Regions from separate parts of the Acidovorax sp. BL-A-41-H1 genome, predicted to be linked through region 2. Evidence: predicted binding sites of a transcription regulator. Region 2 holds the regulator's gene; the other holds the start of a gene.

Region 1 (10,857 bases), on a different contig from region 2:
GTGGACATCCGCAAGGACCACGCCTGCCCGTACTGCCGCGCCGCGTTCTCGCTGATCGACCCCCAGGCCGTGGCGCGCGCCATGGAGGGCTATGCCGAAGCCGGCGCGCGCGCAAAGCTGCAGGCGGCCCAGGCCGCGCCGGTGGACATCGGCGACGCCCTGGTGGCGCTGGAGCGCGACCGCACCCGCGCCGAGCGCGAGCGCCAGAAAAAGGCCTTCACCAGCACCAGCGATGACGACGACAGCGCCATCACCGGCGACCTGCTGGCGGTGGGCGTGGGGCTGGTGTGGGCGATGATCAAGGCGTCCTGACACGGCTGCGGCGGGGCAAAGGCACCTCGCCGCGTACGGCAGGGTAGTGCACCGGTATCGCACGGGCCCGTACGGAAATGCCGGGTCGGCAGGTGCCGAGCCATCGGTGGCGCCGCGCTCGCTTATCTGCATGGAGGGTGTGGCCAAGTCAAGGCGCAGCCACACAGGGCGCTCACAATGGTGCCGGTAGCAAGGCCTTCCGGCATCCACCCCCGTGGCCCCGTACGCCACACGAGGAGAGTACCGTGCAGCACCCGACCTCGCGTTCCCGCCGCTCCCAGGCCCCCCGCACCCCGCGCGGGGCCACGCCACCTGCCGCGTGCCTGCTCGACCGCGCGCAGCTGCACGCCGTGCCCAGCACCCTGCTCATCCCGCTGGCTGCGCGGGCACATGGCGGCCGGTACTTCCCGTGGCTGGATTGCCACGACGCCGTAGCCAGCGGCCTGCTCGACAAGCTGGGGGCGGACGTGACTGCCACCCTGAACGACCTGCTCACCGTGCTCAACGTGCTGTGGCGCACCCGCGCCATCAAGGACGCCGGGCGCGCGTTTTTCAGCGCGAACGGGCAGGGCCTGGGCGTCAACCTGGGCTGCGGGCTGGCACAGCATTTTCAGTGGCTCGACACCGGCCACAACCATTGGCTCGACGCCGACCTGGCCGAGGTGATGGCACTGCGCCAGCGCCTGCTGGCGCCCCTGGGCCCGCGTGCGCGCCATGCCGTGGTCAACCTGGCGCAGCCCGGCTGGTGGCAGCGCCTGCGCCTGCCCGAGCGGCACGACACCGCGTACCCCGTGCTGCTGGTGTGCGAAGGCGTGCTCATGTACCTGGAGCCCGCGCAGGTGCAGGCCGTGCTGGCCGAGTTTGCGCAGCACGCGCCACCCGGCTCGCGCATGGTGCTGGACGTGCTCACCCGCGCCGCCGTGGGCCACGCATCACGCCACGCCAGCATGGCACCCACCGGCGCCGAGTTCCGCTGGGGCGTGGGCCGCGTGGCCGAGCTGGCCCAGGCCCATCCGCGGCTGGTGGTGCTGCGCGAGCAGAGCGTGGCCGACTGCTACGGGTGGAGCGGCATTGCGCTGGATGCGCTATGGCGGCCCTGGCTGGGCGCGCCGCTGTATGGGGTGGTGACGCTGGGGGTGAGGGACGGGGGCGGGTGACCGGGGCGTTTGCGCTGTCGCCGTCAGCCATAAGAGACTGTTCGTGCGGAGCCTGTGAAGCACCGCGCGACAGCAGGCTGGCACCGGACGCTTAGCCCGTGCGGGTTTGGACTGCAAGCCAGCTGGAAGCTAGTCATCGACTGCTTTGGGCCCTGAGCCGCCGTTCAGACGCGCCGCCCGGAAGCCGCCATTGACTTGCTGTAGCGGCTGTTGGAAATCCCGGTGTCTGCCCACTGGAGAGCTATAGTTTGCCGAGTTGATGCCTGCCGGGTTTAGCGGAACTTTTATACCTGGATGTTTAAACAGGACATCCCTCGCAAACCTATGCTGCAAGCCACTTTCAGGAGGAATCGGTGTCCAGAATATCCCGCATGGTCCAGTTTATCCCGCAGGTTTTGCGGTCTAAATTACGTTGGGCGCCATGAGAGCGAGAGTCTCATTCACTAGCAGCCACTTCGCGATTGAACCAGGCGAGGACGAAGACATTAACCCGGGCATCTACGGCAAGGCGCTTGCGCAATACGTTGCGGCGCAGCTCCCTGAATGCGGCATGCCGGTCGAGGGCGTCATCGAAGAAGACTTTGCTCGCCTCGTTGTCGTCCATCGCAAGCCGTTCAGGCTGTGGGTCGGTTGCGCGAACGAAGAGGGCAGCACCACAAACTGGCAGCTGCTCTTGTCGGCGGAGCTAGGTCTGCTTGGTCGCCTTCGCCGTACCGACGTAGCGCCGGCTTTCTCGACCCTTAGAAGCAACGTGGGTGCCATCGTGGAGGGCATTCCCGGGGTCTCACAAATTCAATGGCACGCACAATGACCGCATGCGCCCCGCCCAACAGGTCAGTCAACCGGACACCCAAACCGCTGCGCAGTTTGGGTACCCTCCGCTGGCGCTCCGGTGCCGGTTACTTTCAACGTTAGATTGCAGTGGACAAGCCAGGGTTAAAACTCGAGATCGTTTGGGTCGACGGGCACATGCTCGAGCTCGGCTTGCGCGCGGATAGTGGTCGCTTCTCGGGAGGAACGTCCTGCTACGCTGCTCTGAACGAGGCAGAGAAGTTTGCGGACCACCTCGAGGGGTTCCCTCGAGACCTGACTGACGCGAGGGAGTACAAGTTCGGCGGCGACCTTCCTGGGTTGCTTCTTGGCGGAGCTTCACTCCGGTTCAAGTGCATCGACGGTTCCGGGCATTTGGCTGTGACGGTGGAGATCTGGGACGAATCAAAGCAGGGAGGCCGAGAGACGGTGTCCGTTGTCCTGCAGGCTGTCCCAGCTCAGATCGATGCTTTTGTGAAAGATCTGCGTAGCATGGAGGCCTATGTGGGCTCGACGGCATTCCTGGCGGCTGCAATCTAACGGGCCGTTCATCTACGTTAGTCGTTTTGAACGCCATTTCGCACAATCTCTCGAACAAGCGAATGTCTCAATTTATCGCAGAGCGCAAACTGATCGCTGTACGCAGGGACACCGGCGAGCGCAAAGAGGTCACATATCGCGTGGGAGTTCCCTATTGGGCATCAGGGGAAGAATTTGCTTCGTGCCCGGTGGAGTTCGATGGGATGTTTTCCGAACTCGCGGATTCAAAGGGCATTGATGAACTTCAGGCACTCAGTCTGGCATCTGATCTTGATGGATTTCTAGTCAAGCTTCAGGGGAAGTACGAGTTTTACTGGCTTTCTGGCGAACCGTACTTCGATGAATCTGCAAAGTAGGCCTCAACTCGCTGGGCCTAACCCAGTAGTCAAGCGGGCCTGCCTTTGCCGTTGAGCGTCCGCTTTCATCGGCCGTTGCAGGCTTCTCATAGCCGATCTCGGTCATGGTTTCAGCGTAGTCACTATCGTCCGCCAAGCGCCCAGGCCCTGCCCCGAGCAAAGTCTAAAGGTCAGTGACGCGAAACCCTCGCAGATCAATTTCCCGTGTCGCGCGCACCGAGATTCCAATATCGCAAGCGCCTCCGCCTCACAGTTGACTGCTGCCAACCTTCCCCGAACGATCAAGCCACAGCCCATTCAGCGAAGCGCCGCTGGCCCCGCTGCCCAACGCGCCCACACAGGCGGCTTGCCCGTAAGCTGCCCCACGATGGCCGCCTGCAGCGGTGGCAGGCGGCGGGCGCCCTGCAGCACCAGCTGGCGCAGCAGGCGCGGTAGGGGCCGGGCATCGGTGTACAGCCGCACGATGGCGTTGGTGCCCTGGTAGATGGGCCAGGCGTGGCGGTGATGGGCGCTGGCATAGCCGGCCAGCACGTCGGCCGCGCCAATGTCCTGCCCCTTCCGGCGCGCGGCCACCAGTGCCGCCACCAGCCGCTCCACGCCCGCCAGCCCCAGGTTGTAGCCATGCGCCGTGACCGGGTGCATGCCCACGGCGGCGTCGCCCAGCAGGGCGCAGCGGGGGGCTGCAAACCGGTCGGCGTACACGGCCACCAGCGGGTAGGCGTGGCGTTCGCCCTCCAGCGCCATGGGGCCCAGGCGCTGGGCAAACTGCGCTTGCACCTGGGCGGCAAAGGCTGCGGGGTCCAGCGCCATCAGCGCTGCGGCGTCGGCCGCACCGGCGGTGACCACCACCGAGCACAGCGCGTGGCCGTGTTCGGGGTCATCGGGCAGCGGCAGCACGGCCAGCGTGCGTTCGTAGCCAAAGCATTCGTGCGCGACATTGCCGTGCGGCTGCGTGTGGCGCATCCGGCAGACGATCACGGTGCGGCCAAAGTCGGTCATCTGCGCGCCCAGACCCAGCTGGCGGCGCGTGGCAGAAAACCGGCTGTCGGCGGCCACCAGCAGCGGGGCGTGCAGGCGCTGCGGTCCAGCCTCGCCATCAGTCACGTAGTCCAGCGCGGCCAGAGGGCCGTGGGTGGACACCCGTGTGACCTGCGCGCCGGTGAGGATGCGCACGCCCGGCATGCGCTGCGCCACGGCGAAGGCGCTGCGGCGCAGGGCGTGGTTGGGCACGATGAAACCCAGCGGGCCGGGCGCGGGCGCGGCGGGCGTCGTCCGCGTACCGGCGTTGCCCGCGTTCAGTTGCAGCGCGCCGTGCTGGCCCAGCGGGCCATCGTGCACCTGGGCCTCGTGGATCTCGCTCACCTCGTGCGGGGCCAGCGCGCTCCAGCTGCCCAGCCGTTGCAGCGTGGCGCGGCTGGGGTGGGTCAGGGCGATCTCGCGGCCGTCGGGGGCCGGGTCGGCCAGCGTGGCGGCGGGAAGTTGCTCGACCACGGTGGCGGTGAACCCGGCCTGTGAAAGTGCGATGGCCAGCGAAAGTCCGGCCGGGCCGGCGCCCACGATGAGGACGTCACTGTCAGGGGATGTCATGGCAGCAGCGCGGGCGGCACGCACGGGCGCTGCGCCAGCCCGCAGGAGTTTTGAGCGGACGGCCATTGTGCTGGCGCCCGCCCCTGCGGGTTTTGCCGTGGGTCAACCCGCGGCACCGCCAGTGCTATCAAAAAGCGAGCTGTCAGTGCTTATGAATCAAGCGCCACCAGCCAAAAACGCCTTGAGGCCAAGCGGAACAAGTCTCCGCGCTGGAGCGGCCCCTGGACCGGGATGGGTTGCAATGCGCAAACCACAGGGACGGCCGTCGCTATGACGAGGATGTGCAGCGCCGCGACCGCGCTGAGCCATGCATGCGCCGTGCGCGTGATGCTGGTTCAGCGTTGCCTTGAAGCCAGGTCAGCCCCTGGCCGCCTTCTTGCGCGGTGCCTTGCCTGCCTTCTTGCTGCCGCCGCGCTTGCCGCGCAGGTGCAGCACCCACGCCACCAGCAGCCACAGGTAGGCCACGGGCACCGACCATGCGGCCACCCACGGCAGCGACAGCGGCGGTGCCATGAGGGAGCGCGGGTTGGCGATGGTGGCCAGCAGCTGGCGCGTGCCGCTGCCCAGCACGGGGTCGGCCTGGGTGCTGCCGGCGCGGGCCATGCGCGCCGCCATGAAGGTGAAAAATTCCATCAGCAATGCCGCGATCACAAAGCAGGCCAGCAAGGCCAGCAGGTGACCGAAGGCGCTGCGGTTGCCCTTGGCAAGAAAGACGACGGCGGACAGGAGCACCAGTGCGGGCAGCGCCCAAGTCAGTGCAGGCCAGGCGGACAGGAGCAGTTGCATCGGGCAGGGAACGCGGGTTGGCTCGAAAGGGACCCGGCCTGCAGTGGCCGGGAGCGGTGGTGGCTGCGGATCATAGACCCCGCGCACCCCCGGGCCGCAACGGTATGCAAACGCTCCTGTTTTGATAGCTGAAGGCGATGATATTTACTGGACTTACGCGTAAAAATGCTTGGAAAGTGCCGCTGGGGCACCCTGGCGGGCCGCAAGCAGCCTTCCACCGGCCGCCACCAGCCCCGGGCCTGGGGCCCTCAGCGCAACGGCTCGCGGTCCACCGGCGCTTCGGGCGTCGGGCCCGGCTTGCGCACACGCGGCCACCAGCTCTCGATGCGCTCTGCCGCCCAGTCTTTGCCGCCCAGCCCAAAGGCCAGCGCCACCGCAAACACCAGGCCGCCCAGAATGATGAGGAAGCTCTGGCGCACGATGTCGCCGCCCACCTTGAGCTGGTCCAGCGCGATCAGCACCACAAACACCACGATGGCGTACTGCGCCAGCGTGCCCAGCAGGGCGGCGTCCTGCAGCTTGCTGCGCCGTGCGTACGACGTGACGGTGTTGCCCACAAACCGCGCAAAGTAGCTGCCAAACGCCAGGATAAGCAGCGCAATAAACAGGTTGGGCACAAACCACATCACCTGGCTGAGCAGTGCGGTCACGTAGCTCAGCCCCAGCCCGTTGAAGGCCACCAGCAGCGCTGCCAGGATCACCAGCCCGTACGCCAGCAGCCCGAAGATGTCGGTGGTGTCGCCCGCCATGCCGCCCTGGCGCAAAAAGCCGTCCAGCCCCGAGCGCTCGGTGAGCACGCGGAAGTTGATGGCCCGCAACCCGCGCGTGACGGCGAAGCGCGCTGCCTTGGCCAGCAGCCAGCCGCCCGCCACGATGACGATGGCGATCAGCAGGCGGGGCAGGTAAGCGCCCACCTGAAAGAGCATGGCGCGCGCTGGCTCCAGGTGAATTCCGAAGTTGTCCATGAAGGTCTCTCGGTAGATAAGGGGAGGAGGGGTGAAGGATGGGACGAGGAGTGAGCTGCAGAGAGGGAGCCGCCCGCGGGTCAGGCACCGTCGGCCGTGGCGCCTGCCAGCGCCAGCAGCCCTTGCAGCGGCACCTGTACCCAGTCCACGCGGTTGCCCAGCTCGTAGCGGAGCTCATACACGGCCTTTTCGATCTCGAACAGCGCCAGCAGCCCCTCGGCCGTGCGGCGCTCGGCCTCGGTGCCGGCCATCTGCGCGGTGTAGGCGCCCAGGAAGGCTGCACGCGTGGCCTGCTCCCACTGCTGCACGTCAGCGTCCAGCCGCAGCACTTCTTCGGTGGTTTGCGTGGTGTGTTTCAGGGCGGCCCAGCGCGCATAGTTGAACGAGCGCAGCATGCCGGCCACGTCGCGCAGTGGCGATCCCTTGGTGCGCCGCTGCTCGAAGCTGCGGCCCGGTTCGCCCTCGAAGTCGATGATGATGAAGTCGTTGCCCGTGACCAGCACCTGGCCCAGGTGGTAGTCGCCATGAAAGCGCGTCTTGAGACCGCCCGGCGCGCCGCCCGGCACTGCGTGGATGCGCTCCAGCAGGGCGCCGCGCCGTGCCAGCAGGGCCTGCGCGTCCGCCTGTGCGGCGGCGGGCAGCTCGGTAAGGCGCTGCTCCAGCTGCGCCAGGGTGTCGGCGGCTTCCGTGGCGGCACGCTGGCGGTAGTTCAGCACGTCCTGCGCGGTCAGCGGCTCGGGGTCGAAAGACGGGTAGCCCGATCGCAGCGACAGCGCCTGGTGCAGTTGCGCGGTGCGCGTGCCCAGCATCCTGGCCAGTGCGAGGTAGCCGCCGTGCACATCGGCTGCCGGTATCTCATCGGGCGGCGCAATCCGGGCGTCCTCCAGAAACCGCTCCAGGTAGCCCAGCGTGTAGTCCCAGCCATCGCCCTGGTTCGCCACGTAGGCCTGCACCAGCGCTAGCGTCATCTGCGTGCCGTCGGTGGCGGTGTATTCCAACGCGCCCGCCACGGGTACGCAGTGCGGAAAGCGCGCCACCTCGGTCAGAAAGCGGCCCATCTCCAGTTCGGGGTTGAGCCCCGGGCGCAGGCGGCGGTAGCCCTTGAGGAACAGCGTGTCGTCAAACGTCACCACCGTGTTGCTGCTTTGCGCGCTGGGGCGGCTCACGGGCAGCGCATCCAGATTGCTGGCGATGGCCGCAAACTCTGCCGTGGGCCGAAAGCGCAGGCGCCCGCGTGCGGTGCCCAGCTCGAGGTTGTCGCCCATCGCGCGCACCACGGCGCGGCAAAAGGTCTCGTCGTGGAAGGCGTCGCCCATCACACCCACGTTGGCCTGCTGGCGCACCCGCGCCAGTCCGCCAGGGGCCAGGCGCTTCATGCGTTCTTCGTCGGCATCTTCCCAGGCCAGGGCCAGCGGTGCGAAGTACGTAGCGGGCTCGTCGGGTCCGTCGATGGACAGCAGGGGCAGCATCCATTCGTTACCGTCTTGCGACCAGATGGCATGGTCGTCCAGCCGCGCGCGCTGCACGCTGGTGCCCTTGTCCGCGTACCAGCGCTGCACCTCCAGAAACCGGGGCAGGGTGTCGGTCTCCAGCTGGGTGCGCATGCGCTCGGCCATGGACATGCGCCAGGGCATGACCTGGTCGCGGAAGAAGCTGGTCCAGCCGTCAAAAAGCACCAGCACCGGGCGCTCCTGCAGATCGAGGCCGTCCTGGTGCCAGGGCGGAATCTCGGCGTCGGTAGACAGGCGAAACCAGTAGAAGCCGTACGAGGGCAGCGTGAGCAGGTAGGGCAGCTCGCCAATGGGCGGGAAGGTGGTGCGGCCCAGCATCTCCACCGGCGCGCGGCCCTTGTAGGCGGTGAGGTCCAGCTCCACCGGCTGCGCCGCGCGCGAGAGGTTGAACACCGTGAGGATCACGTCGTCCTCGTATTCGCTGAGGTACGCCAGGATCTTGCGATTGCCGGGCTTCAGAAATATGCGCTTGCCACGGCCGAACGCGTGGCTGGTCTTGCGCACGGCGAGCATGCGGCGCGTCCAGTTCAGCAGCGAGCTCTGGTCGCGCGCCTGCGTCTCCACGTTCAGCGCCTCGTAGCCGTACATCGCATCCATGATGGGCTGCAGGTACAGGCGCTGCGGGTCTGCGCGCGAAAAGCCGGCGTTACGGTCGGGGCTCCACTGCATGGGGGTGCGCACGCCGTTGCGGTCGCCCACAAACACGTTGTCGCCCATGCCGATCTCGTCGCCGTAGTAGATGATGGGCGAGCCCGGCATGGACAGCAGCATGCCGTTCATGAGCTTGACGCGGTCGAGGTCGTTTTCCATCAGCGGCGCCAGCCGGCGGCGTATGCCTAAGTTGATGCGCGCGCGCGTGTCGGCGGCGTACATGGTGTACATGTAGTCGCGCTCCTTGCTGGTCACCATCTCCAGCGTCAGCTCGTCGTGGTTGCGCAAGAAGATCGCCCACTGGCAGCCATCGGGAATCTCGGGCGTCTGCTGCAATATCTCGACGATGGGGTGGCGGTCTTCCTGCGCAATCGCCATGTACATGCGCGGCATGAGCGGGAAGTGATACGCCATGTGGCACTCGTCACCATCGCCAAAGTACTCGCGCACATCCTCAGGCCACATGTTGGCCTCGGCCAGCAGAAAGCGGTTTTGGTATTCGGCATCAATCGCGGCGCGCAGCTGCTTGATGACGGCGTGCGTCTCGGGCAGGTTCTCGTTGCTGGTGCCGTCGCGCTCGATCAGGTAGGGAATGGCGTCGAGCCGGAATCCATCCACGCCCATGTCCAGCCAGAAGCGCATGGTTTTCAGCACCGCCTCCATCACCGCCGGGTTGTCGAAATTCAGGTCGGGCTGGTGGCTGAAGAAGCGGTGCCAGTAGTACTGCTTGGCCACCGGGTCCCAGCTCCAGTTCGACGTTTCGGTGTCGGTGAAGATGATGCGCGTGCCCTGGTAGATCTGGTCGGTGTCGCTCCACACATAAAAGTTGCGCTCGGGCGAGCCGGGCGGCGCACGGCGCGCGGCCTGGAACCACGGGTGGTCGGCCGAGGTGTGGTTGATGACCAGCTCGGTGATCACGCGCAGGCCGCGCTCGTGCGCGGCGTCGAGCATTTCCTTGAAATCATCGAGCGTGCCGTATTGCGGGTGCACGTTGTCGTACTCGGAGATGTCGTAGCCGTCGTCGCGCAGCGGCGAGGGGTAGAACGGCATCAGCCAGATGGTGTTGACGCCCAGCTCTTTCACGTAGTCGAGCTTGGCCGTCACGCCCTTGAAGTCGCCCACGCCGTCGCCATTGGTGTCAAAAAACGCCTTCACATTGAGCTGGTAGATCACCGCATCGCGGTACCACAGCGGGTCGTCGCTGATGTCGATCTCGGGGTTCTCGGGCGTGATGCCGGGCTGGGTTTCGGGCAGCGGGTGCGTGGGTGCGGGAATGGCGCTCATGGGTGCTTGCTCGGGTTCACTCGAAATAGTCAAAGTCGTGTTCGCGGCGCAGATGCCGGCGCACCACGAAGATGTGGGCCGGCATGCGGTGCGGATCGAGCTGCACAAAGTGCCAGTCGCCCTGCCACACAAAGCGCTGCTGGCTCAGCAGGTCGTGCATCTGCCAGTGCTCGGCTGGCGCAGCCGCTTCCCCGTCGGCCCCGCTATCGGCCACCCAGCTGGCATCCAGGTTCACCCAGCCCGACTGCGTGTTGTGCGCATCCAGGTTGACCACGGTGACCACGGTATTGCGGCCATCGGCCGAGCGCTTGGCGTAGGCCATCAGGTGCGGGTTGTCGATCTGCAGGAAGCGCAGGCTGCCGTCAGACTGCAAGGCCGGGTTCTCCTTGCGGATCTGGTTGATGCGCGTGATGAAGGGCGCCAGGCTGCTGGGCGCATCGAGGTTCCAGTGGCGTAGCTGGTACTTTTCAGAGTCCAGATACTCCTCGCTGCCCGCATGGCGCGGCAGGTGCTCCAGCAGCTCGTACGCCGGGCCATAGATGCCGTAGCTGGCCGCCAGCGTGGCTGCCAGCGCCAGGCGCGACATGAACACGGCGGGCTCGCCGCCCTGCAGGTGTTCGTGCAGGATGTCAGGCGTGTTGGGCCACACGTTGGGCCTGAAGTAGTCCGTGCCCGGCCCTGCCGACAGCTCGGTGAAGTACTCGGTGAGTTCTTCCTTGGTGTTGCGCCAGGTGTAGTACGTGTATGACTGCGAAAAGCCCCGCTTGGCCAGTCCGTGCATCACCTTGGGCCGCGTGAAGGCTTCCGACAGAAACAGCACATCCGGCTGCTCGCGCTTGATCTCGGTGATGACCCATTCCCAGAACGGAAACGCCTTGGTGTGCGGGTTGTCCACGCG
Region 2 (10,857 bases):
GGCGGGTGATGTCGCGAAAGGAATAGACCCTGCCGACCGGCTGCCCGTGGCTGAACTGGGGGACTGAGCGCAGCTCCAGCACGCCACCGTTACGCAGCTGCACGATGTCCGTACTGTCCTGCATCGGCTCGCGTGCTATGGCTGCGAGGCGTTCTGAATACTGCGCAGCGTCGGCCACCTGCGCAGCCATGTGGCCGTAAACAGCGGCATCATTGCGCTCGACGAGCAAATCCCACGGCATGTCCCACAGCTGCGCCAAGCGCTGGTTGAAGGCGCGTACGCGGCCATCAAGGCTGCAGACCAGCACACCGTCGGCTGCAGAATCGAGCGTGGCCCTTAGCTCCGACAGCAGTGTCTCGAGTTCGCGCTCGGTCGCGTCCTGCGTACTCCGGTCCAGCATGGTGACCATCAGCACGGCGCTCGCATGGTCGGGCAAGGCAACCCGCGACACGCGCCGCTCCACCGGTACAAGCATGCCTGCCGTGTTGAGCAGGCTGGTGAATGAATGGATGCCATCAGCAGTCACCTGCGACGGCTCGCTCCAGAAAGCCAGGTCCTGCGGCGTCGCAGCAAGACCCATCACATGGGAGCCGACCATGTCGTCCACATGCCGGCCCGTGAGCCGCGCTGCGGCCGCGTTGGCCTGGATGATGACCAGGCTCGCCTCGTCCACCAGCCACACCGCCTCCAGCAGCTGGTCCAGCCAGATCTGGGGCGAAAGCTGTGTCACGCGTTGTCCCCATCCGCTTCGGGCGGAACCGCGCGCTCAAAGAAGTAACAGATCCTCTGGCGCGGCGACAGGTAGTCCAGCGCCTCGCGCGGGAGCTGCGACGGCTTGAGGCTGCGCCGAATACCCAACTCAGGCACAGTTTCAAGGTCTAGGATCGGGGCTTCTTCCTTGGGCACCTTCGGGTCGTGAACGATCACCTTGGGTCGCAACGGGCGCGATGAGTTGACAGAGGCGACGATCGCGTAGCGGTCATTGACCAGCTGCACGATGGATCCAGGCGGGTACACACCCATCATGCGTATAAATGCTCCCAGCACCACGGCGTCAAATCGCGACTTGTGCTGCGCAAAAATAACCGACAGCGCCTCATGCGGGGTCAGCGCATCCAGCCCGTTGGCCGGGTTGCAAATCCTGTCATAGCGGTTGACCAGCGCGAGCACCTGGCTCATCCGCCCCAGATCCGTACCCGACAGACGCCCCGGAAAACCCGTTCCGTCGGCCATCTCGTGGTGGCGGCCCACGGCCGTCAACACCCCATCGCTGTATCCCATCCGGCGCGCCAGCGCCACCGACTCGGCGACATGGGTTTCGTACCGGGCGCGCTCCATCAGCGGCATTGATGCGGTCGGGTTCCTCAGATTGGGGGGCAGCCTGGTCTTGCCGATGTCATGAATCAACGCGGCAATGCCCAGGTCGTTGAGCTCGTCGCTTTTCATGCCAAGCGAACGGCCAAGCAGGAGGGAAACGACCATCACATTGATGGGATGCAGCCCGCTGCGCTCGCCCACCCCCTCCGAGAGCAGCCGGATCACCGAGTCACCGTTTTCAAGCACGTCCGCTACGCAGCCAGACACCAGGGCGTCACCCTTGCTGCGCGCCTGCCCGGGCTGATCGGAAACGGCCCGCTCCATCGCCTGGTACTGGCGCGTCGCGTCTGCAAATCGCTGGTCGCAAATCGCAAGGGCGCGGTTTTGCGCCTCCAGCCGGCGGCGTCTGCGTTCGGTTTCAGGGTCTATCGCAGGCGGGGCTACCTGCGGCGCAGCGGCACCGCCCGCTTCGGCGGCCAACACGCTTGCCGTCGCCGGCTCGTCCGCCACCGGCGCAGCAGGGTCGCGCCACTGCGCATCGCTTTTGCCGGGCACGTACCGCACATCCTTCAGGCCCAGCTCGCGCAGCGTCGCGATCTGATCGGCAGAACCCACCCGGAAACTGCTGACCGGGAAAGGGTGCTGGAGCCAGTTCAGATCCAGCTGCACATACATGCCAATGCGCAGCTGGCTGATATCGATGAGGATGGAAGAGTTCACGGTCTGAGCGCACGATACATGGGGACTTCAGTGCCACCAATGGTTACACGGATTATCGCCGGTGCGCTCTCAAGAGTAAGACACCCCTGCTCAGCGCCATGCCAAGGACGTCGCCACCCGGAAAGCAGGCCCGTGGTGTTGCGAAGACGAGACGAAAGCCAGGCCCCCGTGGGTTCAGCGGCACCACAGCGACGGCTTGTAGACCAGGTCCATCCACAGCGCCCAGGCTGCCACTGCGCACAGCAACCCGCCCGCAAACCGGCTGCCCCATTCGGCGCGCACGAGGTTCAGCCGTGACCGGACGGCTGTCCAAGCCCACGGCCCACCGACCAGCCAGAGTCCACTGCCCAGGCCGAACAACGCCATGCTGAAGGCCCCTTCGGCCGGCCCGCCGCTGAGCGCGGCCACCAGCAGCGCCGAATAAAGGAGGCCGCAAGGCATCAGCCCCCAAAGGAAACCGGTGGTCATCAGACCCCCATGCGACCGGACCATCGGCTGTACCTTGCCCCAGACGGCGCGCCCGGCCTGCTCCACCCATTGAGGTTGCCGCGCCTGAACCATCATCATCAGCCCCCAGCCCATCACCGCAACGTGCATCAGCGTCCAGGCGGGGCGCAGTGCCGTGGCCTGCTGCGTGAGCCATGCCAGGCTGTCCATGGCTGCCGCGGCAAGGGCGCCCACGGCCGCGTAGCTACCGATGCGCCCCAGATGAAAGGCCACCGTACGCCAAGTTTGATGCCACGGGCGCTGCGCCTGCCACGGGGCTGCCCACTGCACAGGCACGCCCGTACCAGCCTTGTCTTCCGCACCGACACCCGGGCGCCCCCCTGCACCCACCAATGCGCCACAAGGGGCGGAGCACATGGCAAGACAATGCGATCCGCCCACCAGTCCCATCACCAGCGCCGACCACGCAGCCGCGCTCAGCATGACCTGGCTCCCACCGGGTCGTCGCAGCAGTCACCCAGGCACACGCCTGCGCCATGCGCACCCATGGTGGCGATGACTGCGAGGGCAACGACCTGGCATGGCATGGATGTACTCCGTTCAGATGATGCGCGAGAAGCGTGCCCGGTAGCGGTCGGCCTGGAGATAGCGGTCAAAAACCATCGCCACGCCGCGTACAAAGAACCAGCCCATCGGCGTGACCTCGACGCCATCAGAATTCATGCGCACCAGACCCTGCTCGGCCATTTCTTCAAGGCGCGTGAGCTCCGCAGCAAAATACTGCTTGAAGTCGATCAGCCAGCCTTGCTCGATGGACTCGAACAGCACTTCACCCTGGCACATCAGCGCCATGATGACGGCGCGGCGCACAAGATCGTCCCGCGTCAGCGCCAGGCCACGGACGATCGGTAAACGCCCCTGGTCGAGGAAGTCGTAGTACTCCTCCAGCGTCTTGGCGTTCTGGCTGTAGGTGGCCCCCACCCTGCCGATGGCCGACACGCCAAGGGCAATGAGGTCGCAATCAGGCTGCGTGCTGTACCCCTGAAAATTGCGATGCAGGCGCCCCTGCCGCTTGGCAACCGCCAACGCATCCGAGGGCAAGGCAAAGTGGTCCATGCCCACGTACACGTACCCAGCGTCCAGGAAGGCGTCGAGCGACCGAGACAGCATCGCCACCTTGGCCGAGGCCGCAGGCAGCTCGGCCGACACAATGCGGCGTTGCGGCTTGAACCGCTCGGGAAGATGGGCGTATGCGTACAGCGCGATGCGATCGGGCCGCAGCTGGGCCACCTGGGCCAGGGTACGATCAAACGATTCGGGCGTCTGCCGGGGCAGGCCGTAAATCAGATCGACGTTCACCGAGTCGAAGCCGAGCGAGCGAGCCGACTCGACGAGCGAGAACACCTGCTCGGCAGGCTGGATCCGGTGCACGGCCTTCTGCACCTCCGCATCAAAGTCCTGCACGCCAAAACTCAGCCGGTTGAAACCCAGTTCGGCCAGGACTGCCAGGCGGTCAGCATTCACCGTGCGCGGATCGACTTCGATCGAGTATTCACCGCCCGGTGCCAGCGTGAAGCTGCGACGCAGGACAGCCATGAGTTCACGCAACCCATCGTCCGAGAGGAATGTGGGTGAACCGCCGCCCAGGTGTAGCTGCGACACCACCTGCCCTGTTCCGCAATGGGCGGTATGAAGGTCAATTTCGCGGCTCAGGTACCGCAGGTAAAGATCGGCCCGGTCGTGGTGCTTGGTGATGATTTTGTTGCACGCACAGTAGTAGCACAACGATTCGCAAAAAGGAATGTGCACATAGAGCGACAGCGGCAGCGCCTTCGCAACCGTTCCGTTCCTGCGCTGATCGAGCGCCAGCACATAATCTTCCTGCCCAAAGGCTTCGACAAAGCGGTCAGCGGTGGGGTAGGAGGTGTAGCGTGGCCCCGCTACATCAAATCGGCGCAGCAGGTCAGGGGAGACAGCGGTCATGGGCATCCTTCGGAACGCCCTGACTGTGCCGCAGCTGCCGCGGGCAGTCCTTGATTTACATCAAGCGGCCACAAGGCGCTGACTGCGACAATTTGACGCATATCATTTGGCCCCATGAGGTCAACCGTCATCTGTTTGATGCAGATGCGGAGTATCCTTATTTTCCGCAACTAGTTCCACCGGCCATGAATCCGCTCACCATCAAAGTCGCCTGCTCGAACTGCAACCTGCGGGAGCTGTGTATGCCCGTAGGACTGAACGAAGAACAACTGCAGCGCATCGACGAAGTGGTGGCCGTGCGGCGCAAGGTCAAGCGCGGCGCAACCTTGTTTCGCAACGGCGAGACATTCACGTCGCTGTATGCGATTCGGACCGGGTTCTTCAAGACCTGCGTGGCCACGGAAGATGGCCGCGACCAGGTAACGGGTTTTCAGATGGCAGGCGAGATCATCGGCCTCGATGGCATCGTGAACGACCACCACACCTGTGACGCCGTTGCTCTGGAAGACGCTGAAGTCTGCGTCATGCCATTTGACCGCATTGAGGAGTTGTCGCGCGAGGTCACGGCCCTGCAGCACCACGTGCACAAGATCATGAGCCGCGAGATCGTGCGCGAGCATGGCGTGATGCTGCTGCTGGGCAGCATGCGTGCCGAAGAGCGCCTGGCGGCCTTCCTGCTGAACCTGGTGCAGCGCCTGCACGCCAGGGGCTTCTCGCAGTCAGAACTGGTGCTGCGCATGACCCGGGAAGAGATTGGCAGCTACCTGGGTCTCAAACTCGAAACCGTGAGCCGCACCTTCTCGAAATTTGTCGACGAACAGATCGTCGAGGTCAAGCAGCGGCATGTGCGCATCCTGGACACCGACGCGCTGCGCCGCATTGTCAACAGCCAGCAGCCTTGCCACTGAGCAGGGCGTGGCCGGAGGGTTCTCGGGAGGCCTGCTCATTTGACAGCGCGGCTCAGCCGCCCGGTTGAACCTGTCAACACCTTCACCGCGCACTGTTGGGCAATGGGCGGCTCGGCGACTGCAACCTGCCCTTGAAGGCTCCCGGCCTGGCTTTCGCCGACAGTTCAGGCACAGCCCGAAGTCTTGCGGCAATCGTCCGGCCGCTCTCCGTCGGGTACCGGGCACCGGTTGAGCTCGAACGGCGACATAGCCAGCAGCGTGGTGAGCGCACTGGAAGCCATGGTGACCACCCAAAAAGCAAAAAACGCCAGCGTGTAGACGCCTTCCCGTGAAAGTGGCACGGGCTGGCCAAACCAGTGCAGGTCATGAGGATCGACGAGCGCAAAGACGAGCATCTCGAGCACACCTGCCATCAAAAAGGCAGGCCATGCTATCCACATCAGGCGTTGGGTCCACATCGCGCTTGTCTCCTCTTTTTTTCAGGATCGGTTGACCAGGGTCGCAGGTGTTGCGCAAGCCGCCCTAATCGGACAGCCATGGCAGGGATCAGCGTGGTGCGTCTTCGGCAGGGGTGGCCGCGTGGTTGCGGGCCTTCACTGCTGGCAACAGGCTCTTGTCGGCACCCTGCAGGGTCTTGTTGATCTCCACGCCCTGGCGGTAATAGTCTTCCGCGACGACGGGGTCAGGCCGCGAGATGGCCAGCCACAAGGTGACGAATCCGGCAATGATCACGATGACGGGGCCAGAAATGATCAGCCAGACATGGCCGAACTTCCACCAGGGGGCGGCAGCGGGGGCCGAAACGGCTGGAACAGCGTTGGATGCCATGGAACTCTCTCCTTGAATAAATCACAGCCCGGTCAAGAGCGTTGGCGGTAGCACCGCGAATAAACAGATCAGCGTGGCACCAGGAAAACTGACTTTTCAGTGACATGGGCCGCAGAACCCACGGCTTGCACGTCAAAGTGCACCGGATGCGAGCCTGGCGTGGCAGAACCGTAAGGTATCTGCAGCCGCACAGCCACCCAACGCGACTCTGCCGGCCCAATCTCTACATCGCCGTCAATCGATGTCTCGATCCCCTGCAAGCCGCGCGCAGTGATCTGGTAGCGCTGCGTGCCCTCGGTCGCATTCATGACCTGCAGCCGGTAGATGTTCTCGAGCTTGCCGCCCGCCACAATGCGCGACAGGGCTGCGCGGTCGCGCACCACGTCCACCTTCAGCGGCGTGCGCGTGACCAGGCTTGCCAGCATTGCCACGCACAGCGCCACCAGCACCGCGCCATACACCAGTACCCGGGGGCGGAACACGCGCTGCATGATCTGCGACTGGTTCCAGCGCCGAGCCACGGCGTTCTGGGTAGAAAAGCGGATCAACCCCTTGGGGTACTGCATCTTGTCCATCACAGTGTTGCAGGCATCCACGCACAGCCCACAGCCAATGCACTCGTACTGCAGGCCCTTGCGGATGTCGATGCCCACCGGGCACACCTGTACGCAAAGCGTGCAGTCGATGCAGTCGCCCAGGCCCTTGGCCTTGTGGTCCACCGTCTTGTTGCGCGGGCCGCGCGGCTCGCCGCGCTCGCCGTCGTAGCTCACGATGAGCGTGTCCTTGTCGAACATCGCGCTCTGGAAGCGCGCATACGGGCACATGTACTTGCAGACCTGCTCGCGCATGTAGCCCGCGTTGCCATAGGTGGCAAACCCGTAGAACAGCACCCAGAAGATCTGCCAGCTTCCCTGGAGGGCCAGCAGCTCGCCGCCCAGCTCGCGGATCGGTACGAAGTAACCGACAAAGGTAAAACCGGTCCACAGCGCCACACTCAGCCATGCCACCTGCTTCAAAAACTTTTTGCGGACTTTCTCGAAGGTCCAGGGGCCGTTGTCCAGCCGCAGGCGGGCACTGCGGTCTCCCTCGATCTTGTGCTCGATCCACATGAATATCTCGGTGTACACCGTCTGCGGACAGGCAAAGCCGCACCACAGCCGCCCCGCCACGGCCGTGAACAGGAACAGCGACAAGGCCGAGATGATGAGCAGGCCCGTCAGGTAGATGAAATCCTGCGGGTAAAGCACCAGCCCGAAGATGTAGAAACGGCGGGCGCCCAGGTCGAACAGCACCATCTGGCGTTGGCCCCACTCCAGCCATGGCACACCGTAGAAAGCCAACTGGGTCAGGATCACCATCGCCCAGCGCCAGCGGGCAAACACGCCACTGATGGAGCGGGGATAGATCTTCTTCTGTGCTTCGTACAGCGAGACAATTTCACTTCCCGCCGTGGCATCGGAGGATGCGACCGGGCTGATCGGAATGACCTTGCGAGCGGGCCCGCTGGGTGTATTCATGGTGTCTCGACTGCGTTGAAGCCAGAAAGCAAAAAAGGAAAAAACCGAAAGGGCAACGCCTGCGCGTTGCCCCGGGGACGGTCAGCGTGCCGCTGCGACCTGCTTGTTCGACAGGCCCCAGACATAGGCCGACAGCACACCAATCTGCGCGTCGGTCAGCTTGTCTGCCTGTGCAGGCATCTGGTTGACCTTGCCGTTGTTGATGATGGCCGTGATGGCCGTCTCACCCCAGCCATGCAGCCAGATGTCGTCCGTCAGGTTGGGCGCGCCCAGCGCCTGGTTGCCCTTGCCGTCCATGCCGTGGCAGGCAGCACAAGCACCGAACTTGGACTTGCCCAGCGATGCACGAAGCGAGTCGTGCGGGCTGCCAGACAGGCTCAGCACGTAGTGCGACACGTTGCGCACGTCTTCTGCCGTGCCCACTGCAGCCGCCATGGGGGGCATATTGCCGATACGGCCCTTTTCCAGCGTCTCGCGGATTTTGTCCGGAGTGCCACCATGCAGCCAGTCGCCGTCGGCCAGGTTCGGGAAGCCCTTGCTGCCGCGAGCGTCCGAGCCGTGGCACTGGGCGCAGTTGTTCATGTACAGCCGCTCACCAATGGCGCGAGCCTGCGCGTCTACCGCCACCTCTTCAGGCTTCATGGACACGAAACGGGCATACAGCGGCTCCAGTTCGGCCTTGGCCTTGGCCATCTCGGCCTCGTATTCGCCCTTTTGCGACCAGCCGAGCTTGCCGTTGAAGCTGCCCAGGCCCGGGTAGGCGGCCAGGTAGGCCAGGCCGAAGACGATGGTGATGACGAACAGCCACACCCACCAGCGTGGCAGGGGGTTGTTCATCTCGACCAGGTCTTCGTCCCAGACATGGCCGGTGGTGTTGTCGGAAGTGGCGATGACCTTCTTGCGCCCGGCCAGCCAAAGGAGGATGCCGCAGGCAATGATGCCGACGAGCGTCAGCGTGGTCACAAAGACCGACCAGAAATTGCTGGTGAAGTCACTCATGGGGTGTTCTCGTTCTGGTAAAGGTCAATCTGTCTCGAAGGGCAGCTGGGCTGCCTCGTCGAACCGGGCCTTGTTACGGCCACGGTAGGCCCAGACCCAGATGCCGATGAAGCAGGCCATCGATGCCAGGGTGGCGACGATGCGCATGGTGGTGATGTCCATGACGGTCTCCTTTACTTGAGCGCGCGGCCCATGACCTGCAGGTAGGCAATGAGGGCATCCAACTCGGTCTTGCCCTTGACATCGGCTGCCGCGGCAGCGATCTGCTCGTCGGTGTAGGGCACGCCCACGGTGCGCAGGGCCTTCATGCGCGGCGCCACACTGGCCGGGTCCACCGCCGTCTTTTCAAGCCAGGGGTAGGCAGGCATGTTCGACTCGGGCACCACATCACGCGGGTTGTTCAGGTGGATGCGATGCCATTCATCGCTGTACTTGCCGCCCACCCGGTGCAGGTCGGGGCCCGTGCGCTTGCTGCCCCACTGGAAGGGGTGGTCATACACGAATTCGCCCGCCACGGAATAGTGTCCATAGCGCAGGGTTTCGGCACGGAAGGGGCGGATCATCTGCGAGTGGCAGTTGTAGCAGCCCTCGCGGATGTAGATATCACGGCCCACCAGCTGGACAGAGGTGTAGGGCTCCACACCCTTGACCGCCTCGGTCGTGGACTTCTGGAAGAACAGCGGCACGATCTCGACCAGGCCGCCAATGGCGATCACCAGAAGGATCAGCACGATCATCAGGAAGTTGTTGGTCTCCACCTTTTCATGGGTGAAGCCAGTCGAAGTCGATGTGTTGTTATCGGACATGGTTGTTTCCTTCGGCTCAGGCATGTGCTGCGTTGACCGCAGGGATGGGCGCCTTGACCGAGCGACCGGAAATGGTGGTCATCCAGACATTCCAGGCCATCACGATCATCCCGCCCAGGTACAGCAGGCCACCGGCCACGCGGATCACGTAGAACGGATAGGTGGCCTTCACACTCTCGACAAAGGTGTATGTCAGCGTGCCATCGGGGTTGATGGCGCGCCACATCAGGCCCTGCATCACACCGGCGATCCACATCGCGGCGATGTACAGCACGATGCCGATGGTGGCCATCCAGAAGTGCAGTTCAATAGCCTTGACCGAGTGCATCTTTTCGCGACCAAACAGCCGGGGCACCAGGTAGTAGAGCGAACCCATCGAGATCAGGCCCACCCAGCCGAGCGCACCGGAATGCACGTGGCCCACGGTCCAGTCTGTGTAGTGGCTCAGGGCGTTGACGGTCTTGATGGACATCATCGGACCTTCGAACGTGGACATGCCATAGAACGACAGCGACACGATCAGGAAGCGCAGGATGGGGTCATCGCGCAGCTTGTGCCATGCACCCGACAGGGTCATGATCCCGTTGATCATGCCGCCCCAGCTGGGAGCCAGCAGGATGAGCGAGAACACCATGCCCACCGATTGCGTCCAGTCTGGCAGCGCGGTGTAGTGCAGGTGGTGTGGGCCGGCCCACATGTACGTGAAGATCAGCGCCCAGAAGTGGACGATGGACAGGCGGTAGCTGTACACCGGACGGCCAGCCTGCTTGGGGATGAAGTAATACATCATGCCCAGGAAGCCTGCGGTCAGGAAGAAGCCCACAGCGTTATGGCCGTACCACCACTGCACCATGGCGTCCTGCACACCGGCGTAGGCCGAGTAGCTCTTCATGAAGCCTGCAGGGATGGCGGCACTGTTGACCACGTGCAGCAGTGCCACCGCCAGGATGAAGGCGCCAAAGAACCAGTTGGCCACATAGATGTGCTTGACCTTGCGTACGCCAATGGTGCCAAAGAACACGATGGCATAAGACACCCACACCAGCGTGATCAGGATGTCGATGGGCCACTCCAGCTCAGCGTATTCCTTGCCCGATGTATAGCCCAGCGGCAGACTGATGGCCGCGGCCAGGATGACCAGTTGCCAGCCCCAGAACGTGAAAGCCGCCAGTGGCGCGGCAAACAGCCTGACCTGGCAGGTGCGCTGCACCACGTAGTAGCTGGTGGCAAACAGTGCGCAGCCACCAAAGGCGAAGATCACAGCGTTGGTGTGCAGTGGGCGCAGGCGCCCGTAGCTCAGCCATGGAATGCCAAAGTTGAGCTCGGGCCAGG

Evidence for each region. The regulator FNR, encoded in region 2, switches genes on or off when oxygen is low (the NO sensors DNR and NnrR bind a similar motif). The targets are predictions, from matches to a motif close to TTGATNNNNATCAA.
Region 1: the regulator FNR is predicted to act here: its motif matches at 4,855-4,868, upstream of ubiM (5-demethoxyubiquinol-8 5-hydroxylase UbiM).

Annotation. Positions count from the first base shown of each region.
Region 1 covers NZ_JBPVJQ010000003.1:388,853-399,709, forward strand. Annotated here, with positions in the region: gene ACTPOI_RS02870 (zf-TFIIB domain-containing protein) at 1-312, shown strand, start outside; gene ACTPOI_RS02875 (class I SAM-dependent methyltransferase) at 558-1,469, shown strand; gene ACTPOI_RS02880 (hypothetical protein) at 1,906-2,073, opposite strand; gene ACTPOI_RS02885 (hypothetical protein) at 2,439-2,819, shown strand; gene ACTPOI_RS02890 (hypothetical protein) at 2,846-3,175, shown strand; gene ubiM (5-demethoxyubiquinol-8 5-hydroxylase UbiM) at 3,473-4,762, opposite strand; gene ACTPOI_RS02900 (hypothetical protein) at 5,120-5,548, opposite strand; gene ACTPOI_RS02905 (mechanosensitive ion channel family protein) at 5,797-6,513, opposite strand; gene treS (maltose alpha-D-glucosyltransferase) at 6,594-9,959, opposite strand; gene ACTPOI_RS02915 (alpha-1,4-glucan--maltose-1-phosphate maltosyltransferase) at 9,976-10,857, opposite strand, start outside.
Region 2 covers NZ_JBPVJQ010000006.1:989,805-1,000,661, reverse strand. Annotated here, with positions in the region: gene ACTPOI_RS17835 (EAL domain-containing protein) at 1-730, opposite strand, end outside; gene ACTPOI_RS17830 (HD-GYP domain-containing protein) at 727-2,037, opposite strand; gene ACTPOI_RS17825 (sulfite exporter TauE/SafE family protein) at 2,212-2,967, opposite strand; gene hemN (oxygen-independent coproporphyrinogen III oxidase) at 3,085-4,467, opposite strand; gene fnr (fumarate/nitrate reduction transcriptional regulator Fnr) at 4,653-5,375, shown strand; gene ACTPOI_RS17810 (hypothetical protein) at 5,540-5,833, opposite strand; gene ACTPOI_RS17805 (FixH family protein) at 5,922-6,203, opposite strand; gene ccoG (cytochrome c oxidase accessory protein CcoG) at 6,272-7,720, opposite strand; gene ccoP (cytochrome-c oxidase, cbb3-type subunit III) at 7,802-8,719, opposite strand; gene ACTPOI_RS17790 (CcoQ/FixQ family Cbb3-type cytochrome c oxidase assembly chaperone) at 8,744-8,881, opposite strand; gene ccoO (cytochrome-c oxidase, cbb3-type subunit II) at 8,893-9,525, opposite strand; gene ccoN (cytochrome-c oxidase, cbb3-type subunit I) at 9,542-10,857, opposite strand, start outside.